2 regions of the Paenibacillus liaoningensis genome follow, and region 1 is predicted to be linked to the other one. Evidence: riboswitches for the same ligand, from Rfam matches in the RefSeq annotation. Region 1 holds a riboswitch; the other holds the start of a gene.
What was found. Region 1 has a riboswitch for cobalamin ahead of AC6B99_RS07785 (ABC transporter substrate-binding protein). Riboswitches for the same ligand answer to the same signal wherever they lie in the genome.
Positions count from the first base shown of each region.

Region 2: linked by a shared signal. The riboswitch ahead of AC6B99_RS08290 (energy-coupling factor ABC transporter permease) and the one ahead of AC6B99_RS07785 (ABC transporter substrate-binding protein) in region 1 are both predicted to bind cobalamin.

Region 1 is NZ_JCAALU010000004.1:370,595-375,623, reverse strand. Features, by position in the region: gene nikB (nickel ABC transporter permease) at 1-260, opposite strand, end outside; gene AC6B99_RS07785 (ABC transporter substrate-binding protein) at 262-1,890, opposite strand; cobalamin riboswitch at 2,058-2,255, opposite strand; gene AC6B99_RS07780 (NADH-dependent flavin oxidoreductase) at 2,385-3,503, shown strand; gene AC6B99_RS07775 (ArsR/SmtB family transcription factor) at 3,783-4,094, shown strand; gene AC6B99_RS07770 (NADH:flavin oxidoreductase) at 4,181-5,029, shown strand, end outside.
Region 2 is NZ_JCAALU010000005.1:93,869-98,897, forward strand. Features, by position in the region: gene AC6B99_RS08280 (TrkH family potassium uptake protein) at 1-1,139, opposite strand, end outside; gene AC6B99_RS08285 (DUF445 domain-containing protein) at 1,530-2,765, shown strand; cobalamin riboswitch at 2,862-3,066, shown strand; gene AC6B99_RS08290 (energy-coupling factor ABC transporter permease) at 3,234-4,007, shown strand; gene AC6B99_RS08295 (energy-coupling factor ABC transporter substrate-binding protein) at 4,007-4,291, shown strand; gene cbiQ (cobalt ECF transporter T component CbiQ) at 4,288-5,029, shown strand, end outside.

The DNA.
Region 1 (5,029 bases):
TTCGTCATATAAGACGTGCCAAGATCACCTTGCAGCGCCTTTGATAACCAATGGCCATACTGAATGAGCAGCGGATCATTCAGCCCCATCTCTTCTCTTTTCAAAGCAATTTGCTCTTCGGTCGGCTGGCTGAAGCCGTTCATGCTCAGCAGTTCGACAGCCGGATCACCCGGAGAAGCGACGCTTAAGGCAAAGGCTATAAACGTAATGCCAATCAGAACGGGAACCGCCGCCGCCAACCTCCGAATGAAATAGGCCATCTTATTGCACCCGCTCCAGCTGCGGCAGCGTTGTACCATACACAAGTGCACCGTATCCGGTAATTTCTTTGCTGTACGCAATTAAGCTCGCATCATTAAACAGCGGAATCGTCGGCAATTCCTCGGCTGCAATATCCTGCAGCTCGTTATAAATCGCAGCGCGGTCATCCATATCCAGCGTCGTCTTCACCTGCTTCAACAGCTCATCCACATGGGCATTGCTGTAACCAAGCGTATAACTGATATTGCTTGAGCCTTCGCTCGCCATATAATTGTTCAAAATCGAATAAGGATCGCCATTCGGCAGCCCCTGAATGGCCAGTGCCAGATCGAAGTTTCCTTGTGCCTGTGCTTCCTTGTATGCCGCACCATCCAATATTTGAATCGTCACGTCCAGCTGCAGCTCTTGAAGCACAGCCTGAAGCAGCTCGGCTTGCGCTTTATACGGATAACGATCGAGTCCATAGGTAGGCACAATTAGCGTAACCGCCTGCCTGCTGTCCCCAAGCACCTCATGCGCCAGGGCGATTGCCTTTTCTGAATCATGGACGACAGGAATGTCCTTATAAAACGGCGATGTCGCATTCAAAATGTTCGCCGTAGCGGTCGGATAGCCCAAATACAGCTCCTTCACCAGCTGCTCGCGGTCAATCATCAGGCTCAGCGCCTGACGCATTTTCACATCATTGAATGGCGCTTTGGCACCGTTCGGATGCAGGTAATGGGAAATCGTCGATTTTGCCGTCGATACAGCAAAGCGTTCATCCTTCAGCAGTTCCTCGGCAAGGGCAGGAGGAATAGCGCCCAAATCCATGACGCCCAAAATCTCGCCAGATTTCAAGGCAGCAAGCCTTGTATCAGGGTCCGGTATGACGCGGACGCGGATTTTTTGGGCTTTTGCTTTTTCGCCATAATAACCGTCGTAAGCCTCTAGCAGTGAAAATTGATCCTTCTCATGCTGCAAAAGCTTGAAAGGGCCTGTCCCTTGCGGCAGGCCGTTAAAGTCGCCATCTTCGTCAAAATTATTCGGGCTGTACATCGGGCTTGAGAAGTTGATCATCGAATACAGCAGCGTCGGCTGCGGATTGTCGAAAACAAGCTTAATCGTGCTATCATCAACCTTCACGACTTCCTGAAGGCTTGGGTATGAATTGTTGATGTCGAGCGTATAGAATGGCGAGCTTTTCGGGCTCACTTGCTTGTAACGGGCAAAATTTGCAAGTACCGCGTCCGCGTTGAATGGCGCGCCATCATGGAAGGTGACGCCTTTGCGCAGCATGAAGGTCCATTCCTTGGCATCAGCAGACATTTCCCACGCTTCCGCCAGCTTTGGAGCAGGCTTTCCATCCTCGGAAGCGGAAATCAACGGCTCCCATACATACAGAATGGTGCTCGTGTAATAAGCATCCTGCGGTCCCGGTGCTAAATCCCGCGGCGCAGCCAGCACGATTTCTTCAGAAGCAGCTGCTGTAGAGGCGGACGGAGCAGCAGACTGCTGCGACAGCTCATTATTGCTGCCTGATTCATTGGAACCGTTAGCGCCACTGCACCCCATTAGCGCCAGCAGCAAGCATAGGCTAAATAAAACACCTATTGTTTTTTTGTTTTTTGCCATTTGTGTACGTTTCATCTTCTCTATTTCCTCTCCCTCTAGCAAAATCATCTTCCTGCAAAAATCCGCAAAAAAAGACAGCTCTACCTCCAGTCATAGGAAAGATAGAGCTGCCTGTTATTGTTATTTTCCATCATAGCAAATAAGCATGCGCGCTAACACTTCCCTATCCTCCGTAGGTTACAGCAGTGTTGTCAGAACAGGCAGGTCTCCTGGCTACCGGAAATTGTACTGGAAGCTGCCTTCCCAATCCCGCTAAGCGAGATCAGTGGCCTTGTAGCTTCAGCTAATCCGTAACAGTGGCGGGACCGCGTCGGTTTTGCACCGAACTTCCCTTTTAAGCTCCAGCCGCAGCTGTTGCACCTTATTCCCACAATTTTTCAGTTGTTTGCAAATCTGGTTGATTATATACCAGCCCTTTCATTTAAGCAACCTTTCCACTCCACTTTCCTTTCGTAATTATCTGATATAAAATAAAGCACATAGCATTTCGTAACTGGAGGGAACTACTGATGAAACCACAATTTCAGCCTTTATTTGAACCATTCACTTTCGCGAGCGGCATGTCCGTACATAATCGAATTGTCATGGCGCCCATGACAACCTGCTCGTCCAATCCGGACGGCACCGTGCCTGATGAAGAGCTTGCCTACTACAGCCGCCGCAGTGCTGGGCCCGGCATCGTCGTTACAGCGTGCGTCTACGTGAGCCGCAACGGCAAAGGCTTCCCCGGCGAATTTGGCGCGGATACGGACGCAATGATTCCAAGCCTCAAGCGTCTGGCCGATGCTATTAAAAGCCAAGGTGCGAAAGCGATTTTGCAAATTTTCCATGGCGGAAGATCATGCTTCCCTGGCCTAGTGCCAAATGATGATTTGGTGAGTGCCAGCAGCATTGCCCAGCAGGAGGGCGGAATTGTGCCACGCGAGCTAAACGAGGAGGAAATCAAGTCGATTATCGCCGACTTTGGCGAAGCGACACGCCGCGCGATTGAGGCTGGTTTTGACGGCGTTGAAATTCACGGTGCCAACGGCTACCTGCTGCAGCAATTTTACTCCCCGGCTTCCAATGTGCGTACCGACGACTGGGGCGGCTCTGTTCATAAACGTATGGCGTTCCCGCTCTACGTCGTTGAAGCTGTTAAGAAGGCAGCCGCTATGGCGCCGCAGCCGTTTCTTGTAGGCTATCGCTTCTCGCCGGAGGAGCCGGAAGAAGAAGGATTAACGATGGAGCATTCGTACCATCTGGTTAACGCTCTAATCGAGATGAAACTGGATTATTTGCATGTGTCGCTTCAAGATTTCTGGTCGAAGCCGCGCAGAGGCGAGCAGGATTCGCAAAGCCGCATGGCATGGTTCGTCGAAAAATACAGCGAGCACATTCCGTTCATCGGTGTCGGCAGCATCACAACCGCAGAAGAAGCGCTTGAGGCGAAAAACTCCGGCGTGCCGTTTATCGCCCTTGGCCGCGAGCTCATTATGGACCCGGATTGGACGGAGAAAATCAAGCAAGGCAACGAGCAGGATATTGTGACTACGCTATCCAAGCAAGATCAGGAGCGCCTCGTCATCCCGAATGGCTTATGGGGAGCGATTACGCATGCGCCAGGCTGGTTCCCAATAACGGAATAAGCGCAAAATCCAACCATTCGCTCACAAATAGGCACAAGGTGAAACGGCTGTCGCCGTCCTTCGGCGGCGCGGCACGTTTCAGTCCGAGAAATATAGAGAAGGGATTGCGTTAGGACATCCTTTCCTATATTTCAAGGTGAAACGGCTGTCGCCGTCCTTTGGCGGCGCGGCGCGTTTCAGTCCGAGAAATATAGTGAACGGATCGCGTTACGATACCCGTTCCTATATTTTATAAAATAACAATTTGACATTTCTATAAAAATAGATATACTAAGCCTCATGGATACTTTGTCAATACTTAAAGCTGTGTCTAACGAGAAACGGTACCATATTTTAAAATGGCTGAAAACGCCTGAGGAGCATTTTGGGCCTCAATGCCATCTAACCGATGCGTGTCAGTTTGCTGGAGGCGTATGTGTCGGTTCTTTTGCAGAAAAAACAGGACTTGCGCAATCCGTTATATCCAGCTATTTAGTGAAAATGCATAAAGCAGGCTTACTGGAGTCGAAACGGATCGGGCAGCACACCTATTACAGGCGTAATGAAGCTAACATTCAGTTTTTCAAAGAAATGATTCAGGATGAGCTATAACCTTGCTTACTCCTGCTCATTTCATGCTTTTATATCTATTTTTATAGAATTATAGATTTTTCATTCAATTAGGAGGTATTTTATTCATGAGCTCAATTCAATCGTTGTTCAAGCCTTTCTCAGCAGGTCCACTTACACTGCCTAACCGTATTGTAATGGCACCAATGACCCGCGGTTTTTCTCCAAATGGCGTTCCGGGCGAAGATGTAGTTGCCTACTATAGACGCCGCGCCGAAAACGGCGTTGGCTTAATTGTGACAGAGGGTACGCTGATTAACCATCCGGCTGCCACTGATAATCCAAACATTCCTAACTTTCATGGAGAAGCTGCTTTAAATGGCTGGGCAAAAGTCGTTGAAGCCGTTCACCAAGCTGGCGGCAAAATCGTTCCGCAAATTTGGCATGTTGGCACAACGCGCAAGGTCGGCTCCCATCCGAACCCGGAAGCACTGCCGATTGGTCCTTCAGGTGTTACCGCCGAGGGCGAGGTTGTTAATGAGCCTTTGACTGAAGCCGAAATAAAAGGCCTTGTTGCAGCTTACGCGCAAGCAGCTGCTGATGCAAAACGGATTGGCTTTGACGGCATTGAGCTGCATGGCGCACATGGCTATTTGATCGACCAATTTTTCTGGGAGAAAACGAATAAACGGACGGATCGTTATGGTGGCGATATGCTGTCCAGAACACGTTTTGCGGTTGAGATCATTGAAGCTTGCCGCCAAGCTGTAGGGCCTGATTTCCCGATTATTATCCGTCTGTCACAGTGGAAATCGTCCGAGTATACAGCGAAGCTTGCGAGCACTCCTGAGGAATTGGGACAATTTCTTGCTCCGCTTGTTGAAGCTGGCGTAGATATTTTCCACTGCTCAACCCGCCGCTTCTGGGAGCCGGAATTTGCAGGCTCGGACCTAAACTTTGCAGGCTGGACGAAAAAG
Region 2 (5,029 bases), on a different contig from region 1:
GTTACTTCAAATAGCAGAACGAGGAAATCGACATCCTCGGTGGTAGATAAAATCATCGTAAATAAAATAATCGCCGCCAGCGAGGCAATCGTAATTGTCAGCGCTTTGTACACCCGGTCCTTTGCGAGCCTTCTGCGGAAAAAGACGACATCCTCGCGGCCGCGAATCATTGCAAACACCGCACCGATGAGAATCGCAAACGTCGTCACCTTAATGCCGCCGCCCGCAGAGCCCGGAGATGCGCCGATGAACATGAGCAAAATAATGAGAAACTGCGTCGCATGGCGCAGAGAAGCAATATCCAGCGTATTTGCGCCGCCCGAGCGCGGCGATATGCTTTGGAACAACGAGCTGTACAGCTTGCCGCTTATGCTAAGCGGCTCTAGTGTTTTGGTATTTGTAAACTCGAAAATAAAAATAACGGCTGCACCTGCGACAAACAAAATGCCTGTCGCATACAGCACAACCTTGGAGTGAAAAGACAGCTTGCGCGTTTTTGTGTAATCCCACATTTCCGCCAGCACGATAAAGCCGATCCCGCCGAGAAAAATGAGAGCAATAACGATCACATTAATAATAGGATCGTTAACATGATTCACAAAGCTGCTGAACGGGCCGTTCAGCGGTCCCATAATATCAAATCCGGCGTTGGTGAACATCGACACGCTATGGAACATGCCGAAATACAGCGCCTTGCCGAAAGGCATTTCCGTTGACCAGCGCAGTGCCAGAACAAGGGCGCCGATTCCTTCGATGGCAAAAGCATAAATGAGCACGCGCCGAATGAAGCGGACGATCCCTTCCAGCGAAGATTGATTCATGGATTCCTGCAGCAGCAGCCGCTCGCGCAGCGATATCCGTTTGCGCAGGGCAAGGGCGAACAGCGTAGACATCGTCATAAAGCCGAGTCCGCCAACCTGCATAAGCACGAGAATGACGAGCTCGCCAAAGGTTGAATAGTGTATGCCGGTATCGACGACGACAAGCCCCGTTACGCAAACAGCGGATGTGGCAGTGAATAATGCGTCAATGAGCGGCGTTGCCTGATGGGTTGACGAAGCCAGAGGCAGAGAAAGCAATAGGGTACCCGCCGCAATAATCGCGAGAAAGCCAAGCGTAAGAATTTGCGGCGGAGTCATTTTTAGAAAAATGGTTCGTAGTTTGAGCACGCAGGTAATCTCCTTTATATGTAACGAAACAATGGTGTAGTTGAAAATTTGAGCTGATGCTGCCGAAGGCAGGCACAGCCGTTTACGCTTGAAATATAAGAATAATAAGTTTGACTCTTATTATAACGCTTATATTTCTACGAGAAACGAGCAGTTGTCGCCAATACCCGACAACGCCGTTTGCTCTTGAAATATAAGATCAATAAGTTTGATTCTTATTGCAACGCTTATATTTCTACGCGAAACGAGCTTGTGCTGCCGAAGGCAGGCACAGCCGTTTACGCTTGCCACCTCATTATCTGGTATAATAGGGCAATATGCAACAGGAGGGCGCTGGGGCCCGCGATTAGGAGGACAACGATGAAATCAAGATATATAGCAGGTATTTCGCTTGCCGTTATGGGGGCAGGCTTTATTACTACGAGATGGTGGCTGCCAGACAACACGTGGACACATCTACTGGAAAGCGGCTTTGAAGCGGGGCTGGTCGGCGGAATTGCCGACTGGTTTGCGGTGACGGCGTTGTTCCGCCATCCGATGGGCATTCCCATTCCGCATACGTCCTTGCTGCTCAAAAACCGGGCGAAAATCGTGAACTCGCTCATCAGCGCTATGGAAAATGAACTGCTGAATAAAGAAAGCATTACCCGCAAGCTGTCTGGCTTTCAACTGTTCGCAGGGGCAGCATCGGCGGCGACTCGGCTGATTGGCAAGCGCAAGTTCAGGCTGGCAGCGGTTGATTTTGCCCAGTCGGCAGTGGAGCGCTTGCCTTTGGAGCGGGTTAGCGGTGTGCTGCATGGATTTTTGGCGGATTATGTGAAAAAGCAGGATTTTACGCCAATCGTGCGCAAGCTGGCGGATCGTTTCGTCCATGAGCGTTGGGATGAACGGGCGCTGGATTACGGCCTGGAGCATGTAGGCCATTGGATTCGCAAGCGTGAAACCGAGGAAATGCTCGGCAAGCTCGCCTTCAAAAAGCTGGAGGAGCTTAAGGTAGGCGGCTTCATGGGGTTTGCACTGCAAGCTTTCGTCGGCTTTATGAACGAGGAGAAGCTCGGCGGTTTGATCCAGAACATGCTGCTCTCTACGATGCAGGAGCTTTCCCATCCTGGAAGCCCGCATCGGCAGAAGCTGCTGCTTGAGGTGAGAGCCCAGGCGGAGAAGCTTGCCGATAACGAAGAGCTGATGCTCAAGCTGAAGCAGCTCATTGAACAGGGGGTGGACAGCGTTGAAACGGAGCGCTTCATCCATTTGCGTCTGGAGGAGCTGAGACAGCTCGTGCTGGACAAGCTGGAGGAGCAGCATCGCAGCGGAGGGCGCGCCATTGTGCAGGGATACCGTTTTGCAACGGATTATTTGAATGGCAAGCAGGAAATGCTCGCCAATTGGGAAGATGGCATTCGCGGCTATCTCGTTCGACTTATTGAAAATAATCACTATCGCATCGGTGCGCTCGTTCGGGATAATCTCGACCGGATGGATGACAAGGCGCTCGTCTCCATGCTGGAGGAAAAGGTCGGCAACGATTTGCAGTGGATTCGTGTCAACGGCGCATTATGCGGTTTTGTCGTAGGCGTTATTTTGTCCTTCTTCTAACAGGAAGGTAGCCATTTACATTTATAGGGGACAGCCTGAATTTTTTGTGATAAGATCAAACTACAAAATGACCAATGAATACAAGGATTTTGAAAAATGATTGACATGGAACGAGGTGCCTTTGCGCACGTCAAAGGGTAACAGGGAATCGGGTGCAAATCCCGAGCGGTCCCGCCACTGTAATCGGGGAGTTTTCCTTCACCAGCAGGAGTCACTTGGCCTAAGCTTTAGGGCAGCCAGGGAAGACGAAGGAAAATAATGATCCGCTAGCCAGGAGACCTACCTCGTTCCAGCACCACAGTGCCTTCGCGGAAAGGATAGGTGTACGAACGAAAGCGATTGCTACCAGTCTGTTTGCTGGCGCAACCGTCTATTTCTGCGTACACATGGCCGTTTTCCCAGCGAAGGGAAAGCGGTCATTTTTTGTTGTCTTTAGGCATGAACACATTGGGGAGGGTATTGAAACGAATGGTCAAGTTAAAAAGAAAGACAGCAGTTAGCACCGCTTTGCTGGTTATTGGCTTCACGCTTTTTTTACTGGTGAATGAGCCGCAATCCGCTTATGCGATGCACATTATGGAAGGGTTTTTGCCTGTGGGGTGGGCGATTTTTTGGTGGGTGGCCTTTATTCCTTTTTTCATCCTGGGTGTACGCGCCATTCGGAAAATTACAAAGGAAGCACCAGAGCTTAAGCTGATGCTGGGCTTGGCGGCAGCTTTCACCTTCGTGCTGTCCGCGCTTAAGATTCCTTCCGTTACAGGCAGCAGCTCGCACCCGACGGGAACGGGGCTTGGAACGGTTATGTTCGGGCCGCTGCCCATGAGCGTATTAGGTTCTATGGTATTGCTGTTTCAAGCGGTGCTGCTTGCACATGGCGGGCTGACGACGCTTGGGGCGAATGCTTTTTCAATGGCGGTTGCAGGTCCCGCTGCTGGCTATGCCGTCTATCGGCTGCTGATGCGTTCAGGCAGCAAGCAAGGCGTGGCGATTTTTTCTGCTGCCGCTGTTGCCGATCTGGCCACTTATATCGTTACTTCGATTCAACTGGCTGTTGCTTTTCCGGCGGTTGAGGGCGGCATTCTCGCATCCTTTATGAAATTTGGCGGTATTTTTGCGATTACCCAGGTTCCGCTTGCTATTAGCGAAGGCTTGCTGACGGTATTGATCTGGAACTGGCTGCAATCTTTTAATACGGACGAGCTGTCTATTTTGAAGCGGAGAATGAAAGGGGATCGCGTGTAATGAGCCGCAGTGCCAAAAATATTTGGATATTAGCCATTGTTGTTTTGCTTGCCGTTGCGCCTTTAATATTCATTAACGCCGAGTTTGGCGGCGCAGATGGCGCGGCGGAGGAAATGATCCAGACGATTGCGCCCCATTATGAGCCTTGGGCGTCTCCGCTGACTGAGGTGCCGGGAGAAACGGAAAGCATGCTGTTCGCGCTGCAAGCTGCGATTGGCGCTGGCGTAATCGGCTATGTGATTGGCCTTTTTAAAGGGAAGTCGGGGAAATCAAAGCAGCAATGATGAAATGGATTGATACGATTTCTTATTCCAATAAGCTGCGGGATTTACCCGCCATTTGGAAATGCGGGCTTGCAGCCCTTCTGCTGCTGCTTGCCTATATCGCTCATCCGCTCGTACAGCTTGTCATTTTCGGATGGCTTGCACTGTGGACGGTCGGCTATGCGAAAGTGCCCGCTAAGCTTTATGCGGCGCTGCTTTTCTCCTCTTGCCTGCTGTTCATTCTCAGCTTGCCCGCGCTGCTCATTGAATTCAGCAATAGCAGCAGCGAAGCGGGAAGCTTGGCGGCAGCGAAAGCAGGCTGGATGCTCGTTTCATGGGAGCCGCTTAGCCTGTATGTGCCAGAGGCATCGTTAGGGCTGGCCGGACATATTTTTACGCGTATTCTTGCTTGCCTGGCATGTATGTTTTTTATCACCTTGACGACCCCCTTCCCGGATCTGCTGCAAGTGCTGAAGCGGTTGAAAATGCCGCAAATTGTACTGGAGCTCATGATTATTATGTATCGCTTCATCTTTCTGCTGCTGGATACGGCGGGGGCTATGCTGGTCGCGCAGCGTGCACGCGGCGGTCAACACGGTTTTAAAGGCAAATTGCAGGGTACGGCGGCGATTGCTGTGCGGCTCTTCGTCAAAACGATGCATCGATACAAGGGGCTCTCGAATGGGCTTATGGCAAGAGGATTTACGAATGAAATCCGTCTTGCGCCTAGTGTAAAGCGGACGGTTCGCCTCCGATATT